DNA from 4 places in the Streptomyces sp. Tu6071 genome. Region 1 is predicted to be linked to each of the others. Evidence: riboswitches for the same ligand, from Rfam matches in the RefSeq annotation. Region 1 holds a riboswitch; each other region holds the start of a gene.
The links. Region 1 has a riboswitch for thiamine pyrophosphate ahead of thiO (glycine oxidase ThiO). Riboswitches for the same ligand answer to the same signal wherever they lie in the genome.
Positions count from the first base shown of each region.

Region 1 (5,291 bases):
GGAGGGCCACCGCGTCGCGCGGACGCGCGGCCGGCTCGCGCGCGGCGGCGGCGGCCACGAGCGCGTCGAAGGCCGGGTCGAGGCCGGGAAAGAAGTGGGAGGGGGCGGGGACGTCGGTGTTCAGGTGCTGGTAGAGGACCTGCGCGGGCGAGTCCCCGTGGTACGGCTTGCCGCCGGTCAGCATCTCGAAGAGCACGATGCCGCACGCGTACACGTCGGCGCGCTCGTCGACCGCCTCGTCGCTGATCTGCTCGGGGGCGAGGTACGAGACGGTGCCGAGGACGGCGCCCGTCGACCGCGAGGTGGTGCCCACGCCCCGTACGAGACCGAAGTCCGCGACCTTGACCCGGCCGTCGTCCCCTATCAGGACGTTCTCCGGCTTCATGTCGCGGTGCACGAGGCCCGCGCGGTGCGCGGCGCCGAGGCCCGCGAGGACCGGCTCCAGGATGTCGAGCGCGGCGCGCGGGCTCAGCGCCCCGCGCTCGCGCAGCACGTCGCGGAGCGTGCAGCCGGGCACGTACTCCATGACCAGGTAGACCGAGGCGCCGTCCGCGTTCTGGTCGAAGACGCCCACCACGTTCGGGTGGTCGAGCCGCGCGACCGACTTCGCCTCGTGGATGAACCGCTCGACGAACAGCGCGTCCGTCGCGAGTTCGGGGTGCATGACCTTGAGCGCGACCACCCGGTCCAGGCGCAGGTCGACCGCGCGATGCACGGTCGACATGCCCCCGGCCGCGATGAGCGCGTCCACCCGGTACCGCCCGTCGAGGACCTTCCCGACGAGCGGGGCGTTGTGATCGGCCGGCCTTGTGTCCACCCGGCGAGTCTACGGGGCCGACCGGAGCCGTCCGGGGCGGCCGTGTCACGCGGTGTCAGTGGCGGGTGGCACGGTGGAGGCGGTCACCGGGCGCGCTCGCCCGCCCCCCCACGTGGCCGGACGGAAGGAACTGGACATGAGCTGGGACGTGCTGGTGCTGCGGCTGCCCGAGGGCTGCGCCTCGGTGGAGGACCTGCCCGAGGGCTCCCCCGGGCTTCCCCTCGGCCCGCGCGCCGACGTGCTCGCCGCGCTCGCGGGGGCCGTGCCCGAGGCCGACCTCTCCGACCCGGCCTGGGGGGAACTGGAGGGGCCCGGCTGGTCCATGGAGCTGAACATCGGGGACGCGGAGCCGGTCGACGCGGTCATGCTCCACGTGCGCGGCGGCGGGGACGACGTCCTCCCCGTCGTCCTGCGCATCGCGGAGGCGCTGGGCGCGCGCGCCTGCGACCCGGCGGGCTGGGTGCTCACCGAGGCGGGCGACACGTCGGGGTGGCACGCCTTCCAGGAGTTCCGGGACCACCTGACGGGGGTGCGGAGCGGGGGGTGAGGCGGGACGGGGCGGGGCCGACGCGTCCGCGGATCGCAGCCCCGCCCGCGCGCCGCAGCCCCGTCCGTGGACCGCAGCCCCGTCCCCGTACCTCAGAACGCCGGACGCTCCGGGTCCAGCTCGGCGCGGCCCTCCAGCGGGGAGGACGCCTCGGCGAAGTGGCGGCGCGGGATGCGGCCCGCGCGGCGGGCCAGGCGCCCCGCCTCCGTCGCGTGCCGCATCGCGCGCGCCATCAGCTCCGGCTCGCGCGCCCGCGTCACGGCCGAGGCGAGCATCACCGCGTCGCAGCCCAGCTCCATCGCGAGCGCCACGTCCGAGGCCGTTCCGGCGCCCGCGTCGAGGATCACCGGGACCCGCGCCCGCTCCGTGATGAGCTGGAAGTTGTGCGGATTGCGGATGCCGAGCCCGGAGCCGATCGGCGAGCCGAGCGGCATGACGGCCGCGCAGCCCACGTCCTCCAGCTTCCGCGCGAGCACCGGGTCGTCGTTCGTGTACGGGAGCACGGTGAACCCGTCGTCGACGAGGACCTCGGCCGCGTCGAGCAGCTCCACCGGGTCGGGAAGCAGCGTGCGCTCGTCCGCGACGACCTCCAGCTTCACGAGGTCCGTGCCGAGCGCCTCCCGCGCGAGACGCGCCGTGAGCACCGCCTCGCCCGCCGTGTGGCAGCCCGCCGTGTTCGGCAGCACGCGGATGCCGAGCCGGTCGAGCACCGAGAGCACCGAACCCTGCGTGCCCGGGTCCAGGCGGCGCATCGCGACCGTCGTCAGCTCCGTGCCCGAGGCGGTCAGCGCGCGCTCCAGGACGTCGAGACTGGGCGCCCCGCCCGTCCCCATGATCAGGCGCGAGGCGTACGTGGTGCCGCCGAGGACGAAAGGATCGTCGGCCATGGTGCTCAGCCTCCCTGTACAGCGGTCAGGATCTCGACGCGGTCCCCCGCGGCGAGCACGGTCGCGGGCCAGTCGCCGCGCGGGACGACCGTCTCGTTGACGGCGGCGGCGACGCCCGTACGGGCCCGGCTCAGCCCGGCGACGAGCGCGTCGAGCGTCGTTCCCGGCGGAACGGCACGCTCGGCGCCATTGACTCTCACGGTCAGGTCGAGGTTCACAGCACGGGCTCCGGGGTGTGGGTACGCGTGAATCGCCGGGGACTGAAGGGGAGCGCCGCCTCGGGCAGCGCGTCGTGCGCCAGCGCGTGCGCCATGACGGCGCCCGTCTCCGGGGCGAGCAGGACACCGTTGCGGCCGTGGCCCGTCGCGAGGTGCAGCCCGGGGAGCGCCGTGGGGCCGAGGAGGGGCGCGTTGTCGGGCGAGGCGGGGCGCAGCCCGGCACGGGTCTCGGTGAGGGCGAGTTCCGTGATGCCGGGGAGCAGTTCGTGCGCGTCGCGCAGCAGGGCGTACACGCCGCCCGCCGTGACCGTCGTGTCCCTGCCCCGCTCCTCGCTCGTCGCGCCGACCACGAGTTCGCCGTTCTCGCGCGGCACGAGGTAGAGGCTCCCGCCCCGCACGACCGCGCGCACCGTGCGCCGCAGGAAGTCCGCGTACGCGCCGTCCATCCGCAGCCGCAGGACCTGCCCCTTCACGGGCCGTACGGGCACGGCGACCTCGGGCGGCAGCCCCTCCAGGTCCGTGCTGAAGCACCCGGCCGCGAGCACCGTGCGCGCCGCGTCGAGGCGCGCGCCGTCCGCGAGGACGACCCCGCGCGCCCGCTCCGCCTCCACCACGAGCCGCGCCGCCCTCGCCCGCCGGAACTCCACCCCGGCCCGCGCGCAGGCGACGAGCAGCGCCCCCACGACCCGGCGCGGATCGACCTGGTGGTCGCCCTCGACACGCAGCCCGCCCCGTATCCCCGGCGCGAGCATCGGCTCCAGACGACGGCACTCACGCCCCGTCAGCCACTGCGCGTCGAGCCCGCGACGCGTGTGCAGGGCGTGGAGTTCGCGCAGTTCGGCGCGGTCGTCGGCGTCCAGCGCGACGGCGAGCGTCCCGCAGGTCCGGTACCCGAGGTCCCGCCCGCTCGCCTCGCCCAGTTCGGCGGCGAACTCCGGCCACCGCCGCGCCGAGGCGAGCCCGAGCGCGAGCAACGCCTCCTCGCCGTGGTGCGGTTCGGTGACGGCGGCGAGCATCCCGGCGGCGACCTGCGCCGCCCCGCCCCCCGGCTCCGGATCGACCACGGTCACCCGCGCCCCGCCGAGCGCGGCCCGCCACGCCGTCACGAGCCCGACGATCCCGCCCCCGACCACGAGGACATCCCCACCACTGGCCACCAAGCCCCCTCCCTTCGCCGGAATGACCCGGATCAGGTTCATACGGTCGGAGGCCGCAGCCCCCCTCTCAGCCCGGTCCGCCCGGACTCCCGCGGTGTGCGCGGCACAGCTTAGGCGGTGCGGGCGCGGCCCCCGGCGGCGGTCCCCGCTCCACCCGGGCCACGGGCCGTCCCGTCCCGGCCCCTCGGCCCCGGTCGTACGGCCTCCGCCGGGAGGCCCCGGCCCCGGTCCCGATGGCCCCCGGTCCCCGGTCCCGGATCGTGGGCGGAGGGTCGGTGTGGGCGGGATCTCTTGCGGGCTCGGGCCCGGGGGGTGGGGTGGGCGGCCTAGAGTTGCGGGCGTGAGCGGAGACCGGGAGCAGCAGGGGCGGGTCGTTGTCGTCGGCGCCGGGATGGCGGGCGTGCGGACCGTCGTGGCGCTGCGCGAGGAGGGGTACGGCGGGGACGTCGTACTGCTCGGTGAGGAGCCGCACGCCCCGTACGACCGCCCGCCGCTCTCCAAGTCCGTGCTCCTCGGCAGCGCCGAGACCTCCGCCTTCGACGTCGACTTCGCCGCGCTCGGCACCGAACTGCGCCTCGGGGTCCGCGCGAGCGGACTGCGCGCCGCCGCGCACGAGATCGACACGAGCGAGGGCCCGCTCGGCTACGACCACCTCGTGCTCGCGACCGGCGCCGCGCCCGTACGGCTCCCCGGCACGGCCCAGCACCCCCACGTCCACCTCCTGCACACCCTCGACGACGTGCGGGCCCTGCGCGAGGTGCTCGCGCGCCGCGCCGAGGTGGCCGTCGTCGGCGCCGGCTGGATCGGCGCCGAATTCACGACCGCCGCGCGCGAGGCGGGCTGCGCCGTCACCGTCCTGGAGGCCACCGGGCACCCGCTCAGCGGCGCGCTGCCCGCCGAGGTCGCCGCGCCGATGGCGAAGTGGTACGCCGAGGCGGGCGCCCGGCTGCGGACCGGCTCCCGCGTCGCCGCCGTCGAGGACACGGCCGTCGTGCTGGAGGGCGGCGAGCGCGTACCCGCCGACGCCGTCCTCGTCGGCATCGGCGCCCGCCCCGTCACCGGCTGGCTCGAAGGCTCCGGCATCGACCTCGCCCCGGACGGCTCCGTCCGCACCGACGCCTGGCTGCGCACCTCGCTGCCCGACGTCCACGCCGTCGGCGACTGCGCCTCCTTCCCGTCGCGGCGGTACGGGCGGCGCCTCCTCGTCCACCACTGGGACAACGCCCTCCAGGGCCCGCACACCCTGGCCGGCGTCCTCACCGGCGAGCGCGCCGAGCCCTACGACCCGGTGCCCTACTTCTGGTCCGAGCAGTTCGGCCGCTTCGTGCAGTACGCGGGCGACCACGCGGGCGCGAGCCGCCTCGTGTGGCGCGGCGCCCCGGACGGGCCCGCCTGGTCCGTGTGCTGGCTGGAGGAGGACGGGCGGCTCGCCGCCGTGCTCGCCGTCGGCCGCCCCCGCGACCTCGCCCAGGGCCGCAAGCTCATCGCCTCGGGCGCGACGCTCGACCCCGCGCTCCTCGCGGACCCGGCGCGACCCCTGAAGACGGCCGTGCGCTGAGCCGCTCACCGGGCCCCGTTCCCCGGGCCCGTCGCCCGCGGGGACCCTCCCGCTACCGCCCGGCCGCCCGGGATGGCACGCTTGTCCCGTGACCCAGATTGATGCCA
Region 1 is NZ_CM001165.1:6,037,782-6,043,072, forward strand. It holds gene pknB (Stk1 family PASTA domain-containing Ser/Thr kinase) at 1-817, opposite strand, end outside; gene STTU_RS25535 (hypothetical protein) at 954-1,364, shown strand; gene STTU_RS25540 (thiazole synthase) at 1,457-2,251, opposite strand; gene thiS (sulfur carrier protein ThiS) at 2,257-2,469, opposite strand; gene thiO (glycine oxidase ThiO) at 2,466-3,602, opposite strand; TPP riboswitch at 3,619-3,729, opposite strand; gene STTU_RS25555 (NAD(P)/FAD-dependent oxidoreductase) at 3,967-5,184, shown strand; gene STTU_RS25560 (Rv2175c family DNA-binding protein) at 5,273-5,291, shown strand, end outside.

Region 2 (5,291 bases), 4.1 Mb from region 1:
CCTCGTGCTCACGGTCGTGAGCGACACCGGCGCGTACGCGGTGGGCTGGCGCTTCGGCACGCACAAGCTCGCCCCCCGCATCAGCCCCGGCAAGACGCGCGAGGGACTCCTGGGCGCGGTGAGCTTCGCCATGGTCGCTGGCGCGCTGCTGATGCAGTTCATGATCGACGACGGTCAGTGGTGGCAGGGGCTGCTCCTCGGCCTGGCCGTCGCGGGCAGCGCCACCCTGGGCGACCTGGGTGAGTCCATGATCAAGCGGGACCTGGGGATCAAGGACATGGGAACGCTGCTGCCCGGCCACGGCGGCATCATGGACCGGCTCGACTCGCTGCTGCCCACGGCGCCCGTCGTGTGGCTGCTGCTCGTCCTGTTCGTCGGCTCGGGCTGAGGGCCGGGCGGCTTTCGCGACGAGGTCCGTGCCGGGCTGGGGCTGATGCCTCTCCTTCGACTCGGGGTGAGGTCCGGGCGCGCGTTACGCTGAAAGGGTCCGCCGTGACGTACGGCGGACCCTTTCGTGTACGGCCTCACGCCGCGTCGCGCCCCGCAGGGCGACATCGCGCACCGTACGCCGCCCCCGAGGCGCCCACCCGGCGCGTCGTCGCGTCCCCAGGGGCGCGCGGCGCCGCACCGTATCTGAGGAGTATTGGCCCATGCCGCCCGCACCGGGAGAACTCACCTTCGTCGCGCCGCGCGGTGCCAAGAAGCCCCCTCGTCACCTCGCCGACCTCAGCCCCGCCGAGCGCAAGGAGGCCGTCGCCGCCATCGGCGAGAAGCCGTTCCGCGCCAAGCAGCTCTCGCAGCACTACTTCGCCCGCTACGCCCAGGACCCGGCGCAGTGGACCGACATCCCCGCCGCGGCGCGGGGGCGGCTCCAGGAGGCGCTGCTGCCCGAGTTGATGTCGGTCGTGCGGCACATCTCGTGCGACGACGACACGACGCGCAAGACGCTGTGGCGTCTCTTCGACGGCACGCTCGTCGAGTCGGTGCTCATGCGCTACCCCGACCGCGTCACCATGTGCATCTCCTCGCAGGCGGGCTGCGGCATGAACTGCCCGTTCTGCGCGACGGGGCAGGCCGGCCTCGACCGCAATCTCTCGGCGGCCGAGATCGTCCACCAGATCGTCGAGGGCATGCGCGCGCTGCGCGACGGGGAGATTCCCGGCGGACCGGCGAGGCTCTCCAACATCGTCTTCATGGGCATGGGCGAGCCTCTTGCCAACTACAACCGCGTCGTGGGCGCCATCCGAAGGCTCACCGACCCGGAGCCCGACGGGCTCGGGCTCTCGCAGCGCGGCATCACGGTGTCCACCGTGGGCTTGGTGCCCGCGATCCATCGTTTCGCGGACGAAGGGTTCAAGTGCAGGCTCGCCGTCTCGCTGCACGCCCCGGACGACGAGCTCCGGGACACGCTGGTGCCCGTCAACACGCGGTGGAAGGTACGTGAAGTTCTGGACGCCGCGTGGGAGTACGCGGAGAAGTCGGGGCGGCGGGTGTCGATCGAGTACGCGCTCATCCGCGACATCAACGACCAGGCGTGGCGCGGCGACCTCCTGGGCCGGCTCCTGAAGAACAAGCGCGTGCACGTCAACCTCATCCCGCTCAACCCGACGCCCGGGTCGAAGTGGACCGCGTCGCGGCCGGAGGACGAGCGCGCCTTCGTGGACGCGATCGCGGCTCATGGTGTGCCGGTGACGGTGCGCGACACCCGGGGGCAGGAGATCGACGGCGCGTGCGGGCAGTTGGCGGCGGCGGAGCGCTGAGGGAGCATGGCGCGGCGGCGCAGGGCGGCGGGGTGCCGCGTGTGCCGCGAGGTGACGTGGTGCCGCGACGCGACGTGGTGGCGTGCGACGCGGCGTGCGTGGGTGTGGGCAGGATGCGGCGGGGCAGGCGCAGGGCATGTCGTGTGCACGATGCGGCGTGGACGTCGCGCAGGCGAGGCGGCGAGGACGTGGGGCACGCGACGTGGCGTGGACGGCGCGAGGCACGTCGCACGCGGTGCGGCCTGGACGGCACCGGTGCCCCGCGCGGCGTAGCGATAGGGTGGGAGAGCAGCATCGCTCGCGGCGCGTCCGGGAGCGCGACATCTTCATACTCCGTACGACGTACACATTCCGACAGGGGAGCGCCACAGCGCTGAGAGTGCGACACCACACCGGTCACCGGTGTACAGGTCGCAGACCCTCTGAACCTCGCCCGGGTCATTCCGGGTAGGGAGTTCGGTCACCACTCATGCTGTTGTGCCCTGCCCGCGGCCTCGCCGGCCGCGGGCAGGGCCGCGTCTTCTCCTGGCCACCCCAGGAGGAATTCATGTCCACCCGACGCAAGACCGTCGCCGCCATAGTCGCGGCGGGTCTGGCCGCTACCGGCCTCGCCGCCTGCGGCGACGACTCGGCGGCCGATGCCGGCCCGTCGAGCGGCAAGACCGTCACACTCGTCAGCCACGACTCCTTCGCCGCTTCCAAGAGCGTGCTGAAGAAGTTCGAGCAGAAGACCGGGTACCGCCTCAAGGTCCTCAAGAGCGGCGATGCCGGTCAGGCGGTGAACCAGGCCGTCCTCACCAAGGGGCGTCCTCAGGGCGACGTCTTCTTCGGCGTCGACAACACCCTGCTGTCCCGCGCCCTGGATCAGGGAGTCTTCCAGCCGTACGAGGCGAAGGGACTCTCCGCCGTCCCCGCAGACCTCCAACTCGACGGCAAGCGGCACCGTGTCACCCCCATCGACACGGGTGACATATGCGTCAACTACGACAAGAAGTACTTCGAGGGTAAGAAGCTCGACCCGCCGAAGACCCTCGCCGACCTCGCCGACCCCGCCTACAAGAACCTGCTCGTGACGGAGAACACCGCGACGTCTTCGCCGGGTCTCGGCTTCCTCCTCGGAAGCGTCGCGCAGTACGGGGAGCGGGGGTGGCAGACGTACTGGAAGAAGCTTCGCGCCAACGGCGTCAAGGTCGTGGACAGCTGGGAGCAGGCGTACAACGAGGAGTTCTCGGGCTCCGCCGGTGGACACAAGGCGGGCGGCGACCGGCCGCTCGTCGTCTCGTACGCCTCCAGCCCGCCCGTCGAGGTCCTCTACGCGGATCCGCGGCCCGAGGACGCGCCCACGGGTGTCGCGACCGGGACGTGCTTCCGGCAGACGGAGTTCGCGGGTCTGCTCGACGGTGCGCCCAACCCGGAGGGCGGCAAGGCGCTCCTCGACTTCCTGCTGAGCGACACCTTCCAGCGGGACATGCCGCTCCAGATGTTCGTCAATCCGGTCGTCAAGGGGACGGCGCTGCCGGATCTGTTCACGCGGTACGGAGCGGAGGCCGACGGAGCGCGGACCGTCGCGCCGCAGAAGATCGCCGAGCACCGTGAGGACTGGATCAACGCCTGGACCTCACTGGTCGTCAAGTGAGGTCGCGCGGGATGTCGCCTGGGACGCCGCACGACGCGTCGGCGCGCGCCGTAGGTCGCGCTGACACGTCGCGACGTCCCGCGCGACGTCGCCTCACCCCGGCGCGTCCCGTGACGCGACGTCGCGTCACCGTGCTGCTCCTCGTCGCGGCCGCCGCGCTCTTCTTCGCGCTGTTCTTCGGCTATCCCGTCGCGGCGATCGTGGGGCGTGGGCTGCACACCTCGGCGGGGTGGCAGCTCGGCGCCGTCGCGGATGTCCTGGGGCGCCGCGACATACGCGACGTGCTTTGGTTCACGACGTGGCAGGCCCTGGTGTCCACGGCGTTGACCCTTCTCCTCGCACTGCCCGGGGCGTACGTCTTCGCGCGCTTTGCTTTCCCCGGGAAGGGCGTGCTGCGCGCCGTCGTCACGGTGCCCTTCGTCCTGCCCACTGTCGTGGTCGGCAGCGCCTTCCTCGCCGTACTCGGGCGCGGCGGGCTGTTGGACGAGCTGTGGGGCGTGCGCCTGGACACCACGGTCTGGGCGATCCTCGCGGCCCACGTCTTCTTCAACTACTCCGTCGTGGTGCGCACGGTCGGCGGATTGTGGGCGCAGCTGGACACGCGGCAGGAGGACGCCGCGCGCACCCTGGGCGCTTCGCGCTGGCGGGCCTGGCGGGCGGTCACGCTGCCTGCGCTCGCTCCCGCCGTGGCGTCGGCCGGCTTGATGGTGTTCCTGTTCACCTTCACGTCGTTCGGGATCGTGCAGATCCTCGGCGGCCCGGCCTACTCGACGCTGGAGGTGGAGATCTACCGGCAGACGGCGCAGCTGCTCGATCTCTCCACGGCGGCGGTGCTGACGCTCGTCCAGCTCGGCGCCGTCGTGGCGGTGCTGGCTCTGCACGCGTGGGTGCTGCGCAGGGGCGAGAGCACGTTGCGGCTCGTGGACCCGTCGCGCACGGCGCGGCGGCCACGCGGCGTGGCGCAGTGGACGCTGCTGAGCGGCGTCCTGGGTGTCGTCGCGGTACTTCTCGTGCTGCCGCTCGCGGTGCTCGTCCTGCGCGCCTTCGACACCCCGGACGGCTTCGGTCTGACCTACTTCCGGGCCCTCGGTTCCGCAGACGGAGGCACCTTCCTCGTCGCTCCCATCGCGGCGGTCGGCAACTCTCTGCGTTACGCGGCCGTGGCGACGCTCATCGCCCTCGTCGTCGGCGGCTTGGCCGCCGTCGCGCTCAGCCGTGAGCGACGGGGGCAGGACGGCCGGCCGGGCGGCGTATCCCGGCTGCTCCGCGGATTCGACGCCTTGCTGATGCTGCCGCTCGGGGTGTCGGCGGTCACCGTGGGCTTCGGCTTCCTCATCGCGCTCGACGAGCCTCCGCTCGATCTGCGCGCGTCCTGGATTCTCGTCCCGCTCGCTCAGGCACTCGTGGGCGCGCCGTTCGTCGTCCGGACGATGCTTCCCGTGCTGCGCGCCGTCGACCAACGGCTGCGCGACGCCGCGTCGGTGCTCGGGGCGTCGCCGTGGCGGGTGTGGTGGGAGGTCGATCTGCCGCTGGTACGTCGCGCGGTGCTCGTGGCCGCCGGCTTCGCCTTCGCCGTGTCACTGGGCGAATTCGGCGCGACCGTCTTCCTCGCCCGCCCGGACAGCCCGACGCTGCCCGTCGCCGTCGCGCGCCTCCTGGGACGTCCCGGCGACCTGAACTACGGGCAGGCAATGGCGCTCTCCACTGTCCTCATGCTGGTGTGCGTCGTCTCCCTGCTGGTCCTGGAGCGGCTGCGCCCACGCGACGTGGGCCAAGGAGGCAGGGGTCCGTCCGGCCGTGCACGGTCCAGCCCCGCCGCCGTCACGAAGCCGCGCCAGGCTCCGGCGCTGCGCCCGGACGGCGCGGTCACCGCCCCCACCGAGGGGCCCCTTACG
Region 2 is NZ_CM001165.1:1,980,223-1,985,513, reverse strand. It holds gene STTU_RS07980 (phosphatidate cytidylyltransferase) at 1-388, shown strand, start outside; gene rlmN (23S rRNA (adenine(2503)-C(2))-methyltransferase RlmN) at 651-1,760, shown strand; TPP riboswitch at 2,107-2,232, shown strand; gene STTU_RS07970 (thiamine ABC transporter substrate-binding protein) at 2,308-3,396, shown strand; gene STTU_RS07965 (ABC transporter permease) at 3,408-5,291, shown strand, end outside.
Region 2: it holds a riboswitch for thiamine pyrophosphate, as region 1 does, so the genes downstream of both, STTU_RS07970 (thiamine ABC transporter substrate-binding protein) here and thiO (glycine oxidase ThiO) in region 1, are expected to answer to the same signal.

Region 3 (5,291 bases), 5.3 Mb from region 1:
CACCACCAACTACGCGGGCGCCAGGACCGGCACGCTCGCGGCGGCCTCCTCGCTCTACGGGGCGACCTCGGCCGAGTACAAGGCGGTGCAGGACGCCTGGGCGGCGATCAACGTCGGCGCCCGCTCCGGCGGCGGCACGGACCCGGGCAACGGCGGCGGGACGGTGTTCACCTCCACCACCAAGGTCGCGATACCGGACGCCGGTTCGGCCGTCACCTCCTCGCTCGCGGTGACGGGTCGCAGCGGCAACGCGCCGTCGAACCTGTCGGTCGCGGTGGACATCACGCACACCTACCGCGGTGACCTCGTGGTGGACCTCGTCGCCCCGAACGGCACGAGCTACCGGCTCAAGAACTCCAGCTCCTCGGACTCGGCGGACAACGTCAAGGCCACCTACACCGTCAACGCCTCCTCGGTCGCCGCCAACGGCACGTGGAAGCTCAAGGTGCAGGACGTCTACTCGGGCGACAAGGGCACCATCAACGGCTGGTCGCTGACCTTCCCGTAAACCCCCTCGCAAGATCTCGGCGGAACTGGACCCCCCGCCGGACGCGACGCCCCGGCCACCTCAGGTGGCCGGGGCGTCGTCCCGTATCAACTGCCTTTACCGAAAGGGGGTTTCCCCTCTGTGCCGGGCGTCCGTCAGCCCACCACTCCCCACTCCCCCACGTCCCCCGGCGCCTGCCCCCGCGCCGCCGCCCGCTGCCGCCGGGCCGGTTCGCCCCGGTGGAGGAGGTCCCGGACCACCGCATTGACCTCCTCCTCGTCCCCGAGGTCCGCGAGCGCCTCGCCGACGTGGGCGAGCAGGGCCGCGACCGCTTCGCCCGCCGGTACGGCCGTGCCGCTCTCCGGGTGGACGAGCGAGCCGCCGAGCCCGTACCGCGCCGCGGTCCACAGCGCGGCGGCGACGTCGTGCGCCGGGACCGGCGCCGGGACGCGGCCCGCCGCGCGCTCGCGCAGCGCCGTGACGACGAGCGCGCGCGTGAGCCCTGCCTGCGCGGCGACCTCGCGCACGGTCGGCATGACATCGGCGACGCGCACCTCCAGCGTCGGGACGTGCGCGGACGGGCGGGCGAGCCAGTAGGCGTTGCGGGCGCGTTCAGGGAGGACACCGGTCGCGAAGAGCCTGCGGTGCGTCGCGTCGTAGTCGGCCGCGTCCGTGAAGTACGGCGGGATCTGCGTGGTGGGCCAGCGCGAGAGGACCATGGTGCGCCAGCTCGCGAAGCCGGTGTCGACGCCGTGTTCGTAGGGGGAGTTCGCCGAGAGGGCGAGGAGCACGGGCAGCCAGGGGCGGACGTGGTCGAGGGCGTGCACCGCGGCCTCGCGGTCGGGGACGCCGACGTGGATGTGGCAGCCGCAGGTCTCGGTGCCCTGGGCGAGGAGGCGGTAGAGCCCGGCGACGTCGCGGTAGTGCGGAGCCTCCGTCGGGGTGCGGGGCGGGGCCTGGCGTGCCGCCGTGCCGTGGGCGAGGACACGGCAGCCGGCCTTTCCCGCCGCCTCGACGAGGCGCTCGCGCGCGGCGGAGACCTCGGCCCGCAGCTCGGGCAGGCCCGCGCACACCGGGCTCGTGGTCTCGATCATGCTGCTGAGCAGTTCGCGCTGCGGGACCGTCACCGCTCCCTTGGGGTGGAGCCTGTGGTGCACGTCGAGCACCCGTTCGGCGGCGTCGACCGGGACCAGGGTCTCGGCGTCGACCAGCAGGAACTCCTCCTCGGCGCCGAGGGTGGGGGGTGCGCTGTGGGCCGCGGGTAAGCCCGCGCCCCCGCTCTGCGTTGCGCTGGCGGGCATGCGGCAGCTCCTCGTGAAGTGGAGTGGGACGCGGGAGGCCCGAACGGCGGGCCCCGGGGCCGGGCCTATCCACTTTGCCGCCGGCGGAAAGGTCGCAGGAGAGCGCATACGGGGCGCCCCGGCGCACGGAGGCCGTGCTTCCGCGATCCGGGGGCGCGAAGGTCCTTCGCGGCGCCGCGCGACCAGGCGTTACGCTGGCGGCATCACCGGACACGGGGTGCCCCGCCAGGGGCTGAGATCACACCCGTCGAACCTGAACCAGCTCGTACTGGCGGAGGGATGTCTTCCATGTCATTGCCGCATGCCCCCGGTCACGCCCCGGAGGGCACGGCCCTTCAGCGCTCGGACCCGGCCTCCCGTGTCTTCGGCGGCCGGATGCCCGAGGCCCCCGGCGATCTGCGCGTCGAGGCGCGCGGCATCGCGCCCGTGCCCGACGACCGGCGCTACGGCGGTCCGGGCAGGCTCTTCACGGTGTGGTTCGCGCCGAACCTCACCATGACGGGGGTCTTCACGGGGACCCTCGGCATCGTCCTCGGTCTCGACTTCGCGACCGCGCTCGCGGCGGTCGTCGCGGGCACGCTCCTCGGGGCGGTGCCCGTCGCGTACCTCGGTACGTGGGGCAGCGGGACCGGGGCCGGTCAGCTCCCGCTCTCGCGGCTCGCCTTCGGGCCCGCCGTCGTGCTGCCGGGGGTCCTCCAGTGGCTCTCGTCGGTCGCGTGGGACGCGCTCATCGGCCTCTTCGGCGGGGACGCGCTCGCGCGGCTGTTCGACTGGCCGTTCTGGCTCGGGGTGCTCGTGATGATGGCCGGGCAGGGCCTCGTGGGGGCGCTCGGTTACGAGGCGATCCACCGGCTCCAGAAGCTCATGTCGTTCGTCCTCGCGGTGGCCTTCGTGATCCTCGCCGTGAAGATGCTCGACGGCGTGAGCCCGGCGGCCTCGGGCAGCGCGCACGGCATGGACCGCTTCGGCGCGATCATGCTGACCAGCACGGTCGCGCTGAGCCTGTCGCTGTCCTGGGCCCCGTACGCGAGCGACTTCAGCCGCTATCTGCCGACGAAGACCTCGCGGACGCGGATGTTCTGGTACACGCTGCTCGGTGTGAGCCTGTCCTTCGTCGTCGTGCAGACGCTCGGTCTGTGGGGCGCCTCGGTCTTCACCGACCAGACGGCGGGCGGCGTCGAGAAGCTGCTCGGCGGGGGCTGGCTCGGCGCCTTCGGGCTGCTCGCCGTCGCGCTCGCCGCGCTGTGCAGCAACGCGATGAACGACTACAGCGGCTCGCTCGCGCTCCAGACGGTCGGCGTGCGCGTCCCGCGCCCACTCGCCGCGGCGGGCGCGGCGGCGCTCGGCTTCCCGCTCGTGCTGTGGATGCACGCCGCCGACACGACCGCGCGCTTCCAGAACGTGCTGCTCTTCGTGGGCTACTGGATTCCGGGGTTCGTCGCCGTCGTCGTCGTGGACTGGCGCGCGCGGGCCGGGGCGAGGGCCCGTACGGGTACGGGGCTCGACCTCGGCGTCGAGAGCGCGCGGCCCGTGCCGTGGTGGCCCGCGCCCCTCGCGTTCCTCGTCGGTTTCGCCGCCGCCGTGCCCTTCATGAACACCTCGCTGTACGCGGGCCCGGTCGCCGACGCGCTGCACGGCGCGGACCTCGCGTACTACGTCGCCTTCGTGGTGGCGCTGCTCGTCTACGCCCCGCTGCGGCTGCGCGCCGGCCGCGAGGCCGCGTGATCCCCGTACCACCCCTGGGAGTCCTGCCATGACCACTGAGCCCCTGGAAGCCACCCGTGCCGCGCTCGCGCGGGTGCGCGGCGCCGAGCCGCTCGTGCAGTGCCTGACCAACACGGTCGTCACGAACTTCACCGCGAACGCGCTGCTCGCGCTCGGGGCCTCGCCCGCGATGGTCGACGTCCCCGGGGAGGCGGACGCCTTCGCGCGGGTCGCGGGCGGCGTCCTCGTCAACCTCGGCACGCCCCACGCCGAGCAGCGCGCCGCGATGACGGAGGCGGCGACGGCCGCGCGCGAGGCGGGCACGCCGTGGGTGCTCGACCCGGTCGCGATCGGCGCGCTCCCGGTGCGTACGCCACTCGCGCACGCCCTGCTCGCGCTCGGACCCGCGGTCGTACGGGGCAACGCCTCGGAGATCCTGGCGCTCGCCGGGGCCGGTGCGGGCGGGCGCGGCGTGGACGCGGCCGAGAAGGTCGAGCAGGCGGCGGAGGCGGCGCGCGGGCTGGCCCGGACGAGTGGCGCGGTCGTCGCGGTCTCGGGGCCCGTGGACCTCGTGACGGACGGGGCGCGGACGGTGCGGATCGCGAACGGGGACGCGCTGCTCACGAAGGTGACGGGCGGCGGCTGCGCGCTCGGCGCGGTGATGGCGGCCTTCGCGGCGGTCACCGAGGACGTGTTCGACGCGGCCGTGGCGGCGGTGACGACGTACACGGTCGCCGCCGAGCTGGCGGCGGAGGGCCGCCCGGGTCCGGGGACCTTCGCGGTCCGTTTCGTGGACGCGCTCGCCGCCGTGGGGGACGCGGACCTCGTCGCGCGGGCGGCGCTGTCGTGAGGCCCGATCTGTCGGTGTACCTGGTGACCGACACGGCGCAGTGCGCGGCACGGGGGCGGACCGTCCCGGAGACGGTCGCCGCCGCCGTCGCGGGCGGGGTCACGGCGGTGCAGGTACGGGAGAAGGACGCGGGCGGGCGGGCGTTCCTGGAGCAGGTGCGCGCGGTGGCGGACGTGCTGCCCGCGCACGTGACGCTCCTCGTCAACGACCGCGTCGACGTCTACCTCGCGGCCCGCGCCGCCGGGGCGCGCGTGCACGGGGTCCACGTGGGCCAGTCGGACCTGCCGGTCGCGGCGGTACGGGACCTGGTCGGCGCGGACGCGCTGCTCGGTCTGAGCGCGGCGACGCCCGGGGAGCTGGCGGAGGCCGCCGCCGCGCGGGTGGACCACGTCGGGGTCGGCGCGCTGCACGCGACGACCACCAAGGCGGACGCGCCGCCCGCGCTCGGGATCGAGGGCTTCGCGCGCCTGCTCGCCCCGGCCGGTCTCCCCCCGGCGGTCGCGATCGGCGGCGTGGTCCCCGCCGACCTGCCCGCGCTGCGGCGCGCGGGCGCGGCCGGCGCGGCGATCGTCTCGGGGATCTGCGCGGCGGCCGACCCCGAGACGGCGGCGCGGCGATACGTGGCGGCGTGGGAGCGGGGCGTGGGCTGACCGGGGGCGGACTCGCGTCCCGGGCCGCTCGCCCGGCGCGGCGGGACCGCGTCCCGGCCCGCTCGCGCCGGCTCGTACCGCTGCGGGTGGGGCCCCGTCAGACCGCCGCCGGGACCTTGCCGCGCTCGTGCTTCCAGTAGCCGGAGAAGGTGATGCGGTCCTTCGGGAGGCCGGAGGCGACGAGGTGGCGGCGGCCCTCGGTGGCGAGGCGGGACTCGCCGACGACGTACGCGTAGCCGGTCGGGGCGAAGGCGGTGCGGCGGCGCAGCTCGGCGAGGACGGCTTCGCCGGGGACGGCG
Region 3 is NZ_CM001165.1:687,994-693,284, forward strand. It holds gene STTU_RS02865 (M4 family metallopeptidase) at 1-508, shown strand, start outside; gene STTU_RS02870 (carboxylate-amine ligase) at 643-1,788, opposite strand; TPP riboswitch at 1,992-2,085, shown strand; gene STTU_RS02875 (purine-cytosine permease family protein) at 2,077-3,513, shown strand; gene thiM (hydroxyethylthiazole kinase) at 3,542-4,342, shown strand; gene thiE (thiamine phosphate synthase) at 4,339-4,992, shown strand; gene STTU_RS02890 (siderophore-interacting protein) at 5,090-5,291, opposite strand, start outside.
Region 3: it holds a riboswitch for thiamine pyrophosphate, as region 1 does, so the genes downstream of both, STTU_RS02875 (purine-cytosine permease family protein) here and thiO (glycine oxidase ThiO) in region 1, are expected to answer to the same signal.

Region 4 (5,291 bases), 2.2 Mb from region 1:
CCACCTCGACGACGCCTTGCACCGCATCCTCGCCGAGGAGCCGAGCGCGGGCTGAGCCCGCCCGGAACCCCCAGGCCGGAATCCGCCCGGAACCCTCGCCGGGAACCGGAGCGACGCCCACCCCCGTGCCGCGTCGGGTCCGTCGGCCCCTCGCTCGCGGCGGTCCGCCCGCCCGTCGTGCCCGCAACGGCCCGCCCGCCCCTCGCGCCCGTCGCGGCTCCGTGCCCGTCGCGGCTCCGTGCCCGTCAGGTCCGTCGTGCCCGTCGTGGCCCCGCGCCCGCCCGCGTGCCCGCCCCTCAGCGTTTCCTGCGGCGTCCGCCGCCCCCGAGCAGCCGCCCGGCGGATACGGGGCCGGGCACCTCAGGTCGCGGCGGAACGCCCCCGACGCCGGACGACGGCGGGTGCGGAACACGGTCCGCCGAGACCACGAGGGTCGCGAGCGCCGTCGTGACCGGCACCGAGGCGACCAGGCCGATCGAGCCGACGAGCGTCCGCACGATCTCCTCGCCGACGAGTTCGCTCGTCGCGACCGCGCCCACGTCGCTGCGCGCGAGCGAGAAGAGCAGCAGGAGCGGTAGCGCGGCCCCCGCGTAGGCGAGAACCAGAGTGTTGACCACCGAGGCGATGTGGTCGCGGCCGATCCGGAGCCCCGCCCGGTACAGCGCGCGCCGCGTCATCCCGGGGTCGGCCTGGTGCAGCTCCCAGACGGCCGAAGTCTGCGTGACCGTCACGTCGTCGAGCACACCGAGTGAGCCGATGAGGACCCCTGCCAGGAGCAGCCCGCTCATGTCGATGTGCGGGTAGAGCCCGTGGATGAGCCCCGTGTTGTCGTCGGTGTTGCCGGTGAGCGCCGCCCAGCCGATGAAGAGCGAGCCCAGTACCCCGATGAGCAGCAGCGAGGTGAGGGTGCCGAGCACCGCGACGGAGGTACGTGCGCTGAGGCCGTGGCACAGGTAAAGGGCGATCAGCATGATGGCGCTCGCCCCGACCACCGCCACGACGAGCGGGTTCGACCCCTCCAGGATCGCGGGCAGGATGAAGAAGGTCAGCACCAGGAAACTCACCGCGAGCGCCACGAGCGCCATGAGGCCCCGCAGCCTTCCCACCGCCACGACGACGAGCGCGAAGACCGCGGCCAGCAGCACCATCGGCGGGGTACGGCCCACGTCCGTGACGGAGTACTGGAGGGCGCGCGGCGCGTCGGGCGCGTAGGCGAGGACGACCAGCTGGCCCGCGTGGAGCCGGCGCGAGGCGTCGGGGCGGATCAGCTCGGGGTAGCGGTGCCCCTTGTCCTTCCCCTCGGTGATCTCGACCGTCGCCTGCTCGCAGACACCCGCCGCGTGCTCCCCCGAGCCCGCGCCGGATTCCGCGCCCGGCCCCGACGCCCCCGTACCGCCGGACGCCGAGGAGCCCGTACCGCCTGCCGAGGGGTCCTGCGGGCCGTTCCCGCCGCCTCCCGCCCCCGCGCCGCCGCCCCCGGCCGCGTCGTTGCAGCCGACGTGCTCGATGCCCGTGACCTTGCCGCTGACGGTCTGCCGGTCGAAGCCGACGCCCGACCGCTCGTGTGCCCCCGGAGCACCGGGCCACAGCAGGACGAGCCCGGCGACGACGGCGGCGGCGAAGGGGACCAGGACAGCCGCGATGACCGTGCGCAGCCGCCGTGAACCGGGCGTCGCCGGGCCGTGGTGGTGGTTGTGCTCGTGGCCCGGGGCTCGGCCGCGGTCCTCCGGGGGCGAGGGGGGCGGTGCGGGCGCCTGAGGCGTGGGAGGTGGCGTCGTCACCGGCCGATCATCGCAAGAACGGAGGGGGCCCTCTGGCCAGCACGCCCGGACGGACGCTAGCGTGGGACGCGATTTGTCCCCGCGGGAGCTCGGAGCACCGGGCTGAGAGGGCGCTGATCTCCTCGTACGGCCGCACGCGCGGCCGGAGGACGAACGCTGCGCCGACCGCTGAACCTGTTACCGGGTAATGCCGGCGTAGGGAGTAGGTCTCATGACCACATCGGACGCGCACACCCCTGCCTCCGCGCAGCAGCACGACACCACCGCACCCACCCGCGCTCTCGGCGCGCACAAGGCGTACGTCGAGGGCGAACGGGCCGGGCTGCGGGTGCCCGTGCGGAGGGTGCACCTGAGCGATGGTCGCGCGCTGACGCTGTACGACACCTCGGGCCCGTACACCGACCCGTCCGTCACCACGGACGTACGGCGCGGGCTCGACACCCCCCGCGCACCGTGGATCGCGGCGCGCGGCGACACCGAGACGTATCCGGGCCGGGTGGTACGGCCGGAGGACGACGGTCTCCAGCACACCGTCCCGCGTGGCGGCGCGGGCGGCCTCGACGCGGTCTTCCCCGGGCGTCCGCGCCGCCCGCGTCGCGCCCGCTCGGCGGCGCCGGTGACGCAGCTCGCGTACGCGCGACGCGGCGAGATCACGGCGGAGATGGAGTACGCGGCGCTCCGCGAGGGCGTCGCCCCCGAGGTCGTACGCGAGGAACTGGCCGCCGGGCGGGCCGTACTGCCCGCGAACATCAACCACCCCGAGAGCGAGCCGATGGTCATCGGCAAGCGGTTCCTCGTGAAGATCAACGCGAACATCGGCAACTCGGCGGTCACCTCCTCGATCGAGGAGGAGGTCGAGAAGATGACGTGGGCGACGCGCTGGGGCGCCGACACCGTCATGGACCTCTCGACCGGGCGGAACATCCACACCACCCGCGAGTGGATTCTGCGCAACTCCCCCGTCCCCATCGGCACCGTGCCGCTCTACCAGGCGCTGGAGAAGACCGGCGGGAAGGCGGAGGAGCTGAGCTGGGAGCTGTACCGCGACACCATCGTGGAGCAGGCCGAGCAGGGGGTCGACTACATGACCGTGCACGCGGGGGTGCGGCTCGCGTACGTGCCGCTCACCGCGCGCAGGACCACCGGCATCGTCTCGCGCGGCGGCTCCATCATGGCGGCGTGGTGCCTCGCTCACCATCAGGAGTCCTTCCTGTACACGCACTTCGAGGAGCTGTGCGAGATCCTCGCCGCCTACGACGTGACGTTCTCGCTCGGCGACGGGCTGCGGCCCGGCTCCGTCGCGGACGCCAACGACGAGGCGCAGTTCGCCGAGCTGCGCACGCTCGGCGAACTCACCGCGGTCGCCCGCGAACACGGCGTGCAGACGATGGTCGAAGGTCCCGGGCACGTACCGATGCACAAGATCAAGGAGAACGTCGAGCTGCAGCAGGAGGTGTGCGACGGGGCGCCGTTCTACACGCTCGGGCCGCTCACCACGGACGTCGCGCCGGGCTACGACCACATCACCTCCGGCATCGGCGCCGCGATGATCGCGTGGTGGGGCACCGCGATGCTCTGCTACGTGACGCCGAAGGAACACCTCGGGCTCCCCGACAGGGACGACGTGAAGACCGGTGTCATCACGTACAAGATCGCCGCCCACGCCGCCGACCTCGCGAAGGGGCACCCGGGGGCTCAGGAGTGGGACGACGCGCTCTCGCAGGCGCGCTTCGACTTCCGGTGGGAGGACCAGTTCAACCTGTCGCTCGACCCGGAGACGGCGCGGGCCTTCCACGACGAGACGCTGCCCGCCGAGCCTGCGAAGACCGCGCACTTCTGCTCCATGTGCGGGCCGAAGTTCTGCTCGATGCGGATCAGTCGGGACATCAGCGAGCGATTCGGGGCGGAGAGCGAGGCGGAGTTGAGCAAGGAGGAGATCGCGGCCGGGATGATGGAGAAGTCACGGGAGTTCGCCGCGTCGGGGAACCGCGTGTACCTGCCGCTGGCGGAGTGAGCGGGAGCCGTCGGGCGGGCCGGGCCGGGCTCCTCATGGCGTGTCCCGGCCCGGTTCCGGGCCCATTTCACCGCCCGGTCGCGGGTTTCCTCCGGTGCTGAGCGGCAACCCGCAGGCCATGACTGGAGAGAACCCGCAGACCAAGCACTCCCGCGACGCCGTGGCCGCTTCGGCCTCCGCGCCCGGGACCGACAATGCCCCGGTGGCGGCAACAGCGTCGGAGAAGGCCGATGCGGCGCTCTCCGTGGCCGGGGCGAAGACGGAAGAGGCCACCGAGGCGGCACGGGCACGTGCGCGCGCCGCCGGAGCGGCGGGCAAGCGTGTCGAAGCGAAGGCCAGGACGGGCGTGGACGCCGGGCGGCGCAAGGTCTCCGAGGTCTCGGAGAAGGCCGTCGCCTCGGCGGGCACGGCCTGGGGTACGGTCCGCGAGCACAAGGTGGCCGCGGCGAGCGCGGGCGCCGGGCTGCTGACGGTGGCCACTGCCTCGTTCCTCGCGGGACGGAAGTCCGGCGTACGAGCGGTGGGACCGCTCACGCGGCTGACCGGCGGGAAGCTGTAGCGAGGGGAGTTCCCCTCGGAGCCCGATGTTTCACGTGAAACATCGGGCTCTTCCGCGTGCGGGGGCGGGTGCCGAGGGGGATGGCGTGGGGTGGGGCCGCCCGAGCGGGGGCGACGGCTTGCGATGTTTCACGTGAAACATCGCTCACTCCGGGCGGTGTTCCGGGCCGCCGAAGTCGGGGCTGCTGAAGTCGGGGCTGGAGTACCGGGGGCGGGAGGCCGCCTCACCGTCCGCCTCGGGGCTGCTGAAGCCGGGGCGGTGGTAGCCGAGTCGGGGCATACGGGAGGCACCGCCGCTGCGGCTCGGCACGGGCCCGTCCTGCGCGGGGCCCTCCTCGCCCGGTGGGCCCTCCCCGCCGTGCTCCTGGAGGCCCGCGTCGTTCTGGAAGTGCTCCTGGAAGAAGGGCAGAAATCCCTTCTCCAGAAGGGCACGTCGCCAGTCGGCGCGGGCCCGCTCCACGCCCTCGGCCTCCGGATCGGGTTCGGCGGTTCGCGCGCGGCGCGGGTCGGCGGGGAGCGCGGTGGCTCCGTTGCGCAGGGCGGCGAGCAGCAGGGCGACCCCGGCGACGAGGATGGCGGCGGCTGCGAGGAGGGCGAAGATCCAGCCCGCGGTGAGCAGGGCGTCGCCGATGACGTGCTCGCTGTCCACGAGCCGCAGCAGGTAGCCGATGAGCAGCAGGACGACGGCGGCGACCGCGGCGAGCACGGGGGTGAGCGCGGCGACCACGGCGACGGCCCCGGCTCCCGATGCCTCCGTCACCTCACCGAGCGCGGCGGCGAGCCCTCCGCCCTCCTGCGCCCGCACCGGTACCTCGGCCCTCTCGGTGTCCCCGGACGCGCGTATCCGCAGGTCCTCGCGGACTCTGACGTAATGCCGGTACTCGGGCGCGGCGGTGGCGGCGATGAGGCCCGCCGAGCCGAGCGCCAGGGCCTTCAGC
Region 4 is NZ_CM001165.1:3,838,999-3,844,289, forward strand. It holds gene STTU_RS15855 (SsgA family sporulation/cell division regulator) at 1-55, shown strand, start outside; gene STTU_RS15860 (YibE/F family protein) at 297-1,781, opposite strand; TPP riboswitch at 1,853-2,000, shown strand; gene thiC (phosphomethylpyrimidine synthase ThiC) at 1,993-3,795, shown strand; gene STTU_RS15870 (hypothetical protein) at 3,998-4,354, shown strand; gene STTU_RS15875 (hypothetical protein) at 4,499-5,291, opposite strand, start outside.
Region 4: it holds a riboswitch for thiamine pyrophosphate, as region 1 does, so the genes downstream of both, thiC (phosphomethylpyrimidine synthase ThiC) here and thiO (glycine oxidase ThiO) in region 1, are expected to answer to the same signal.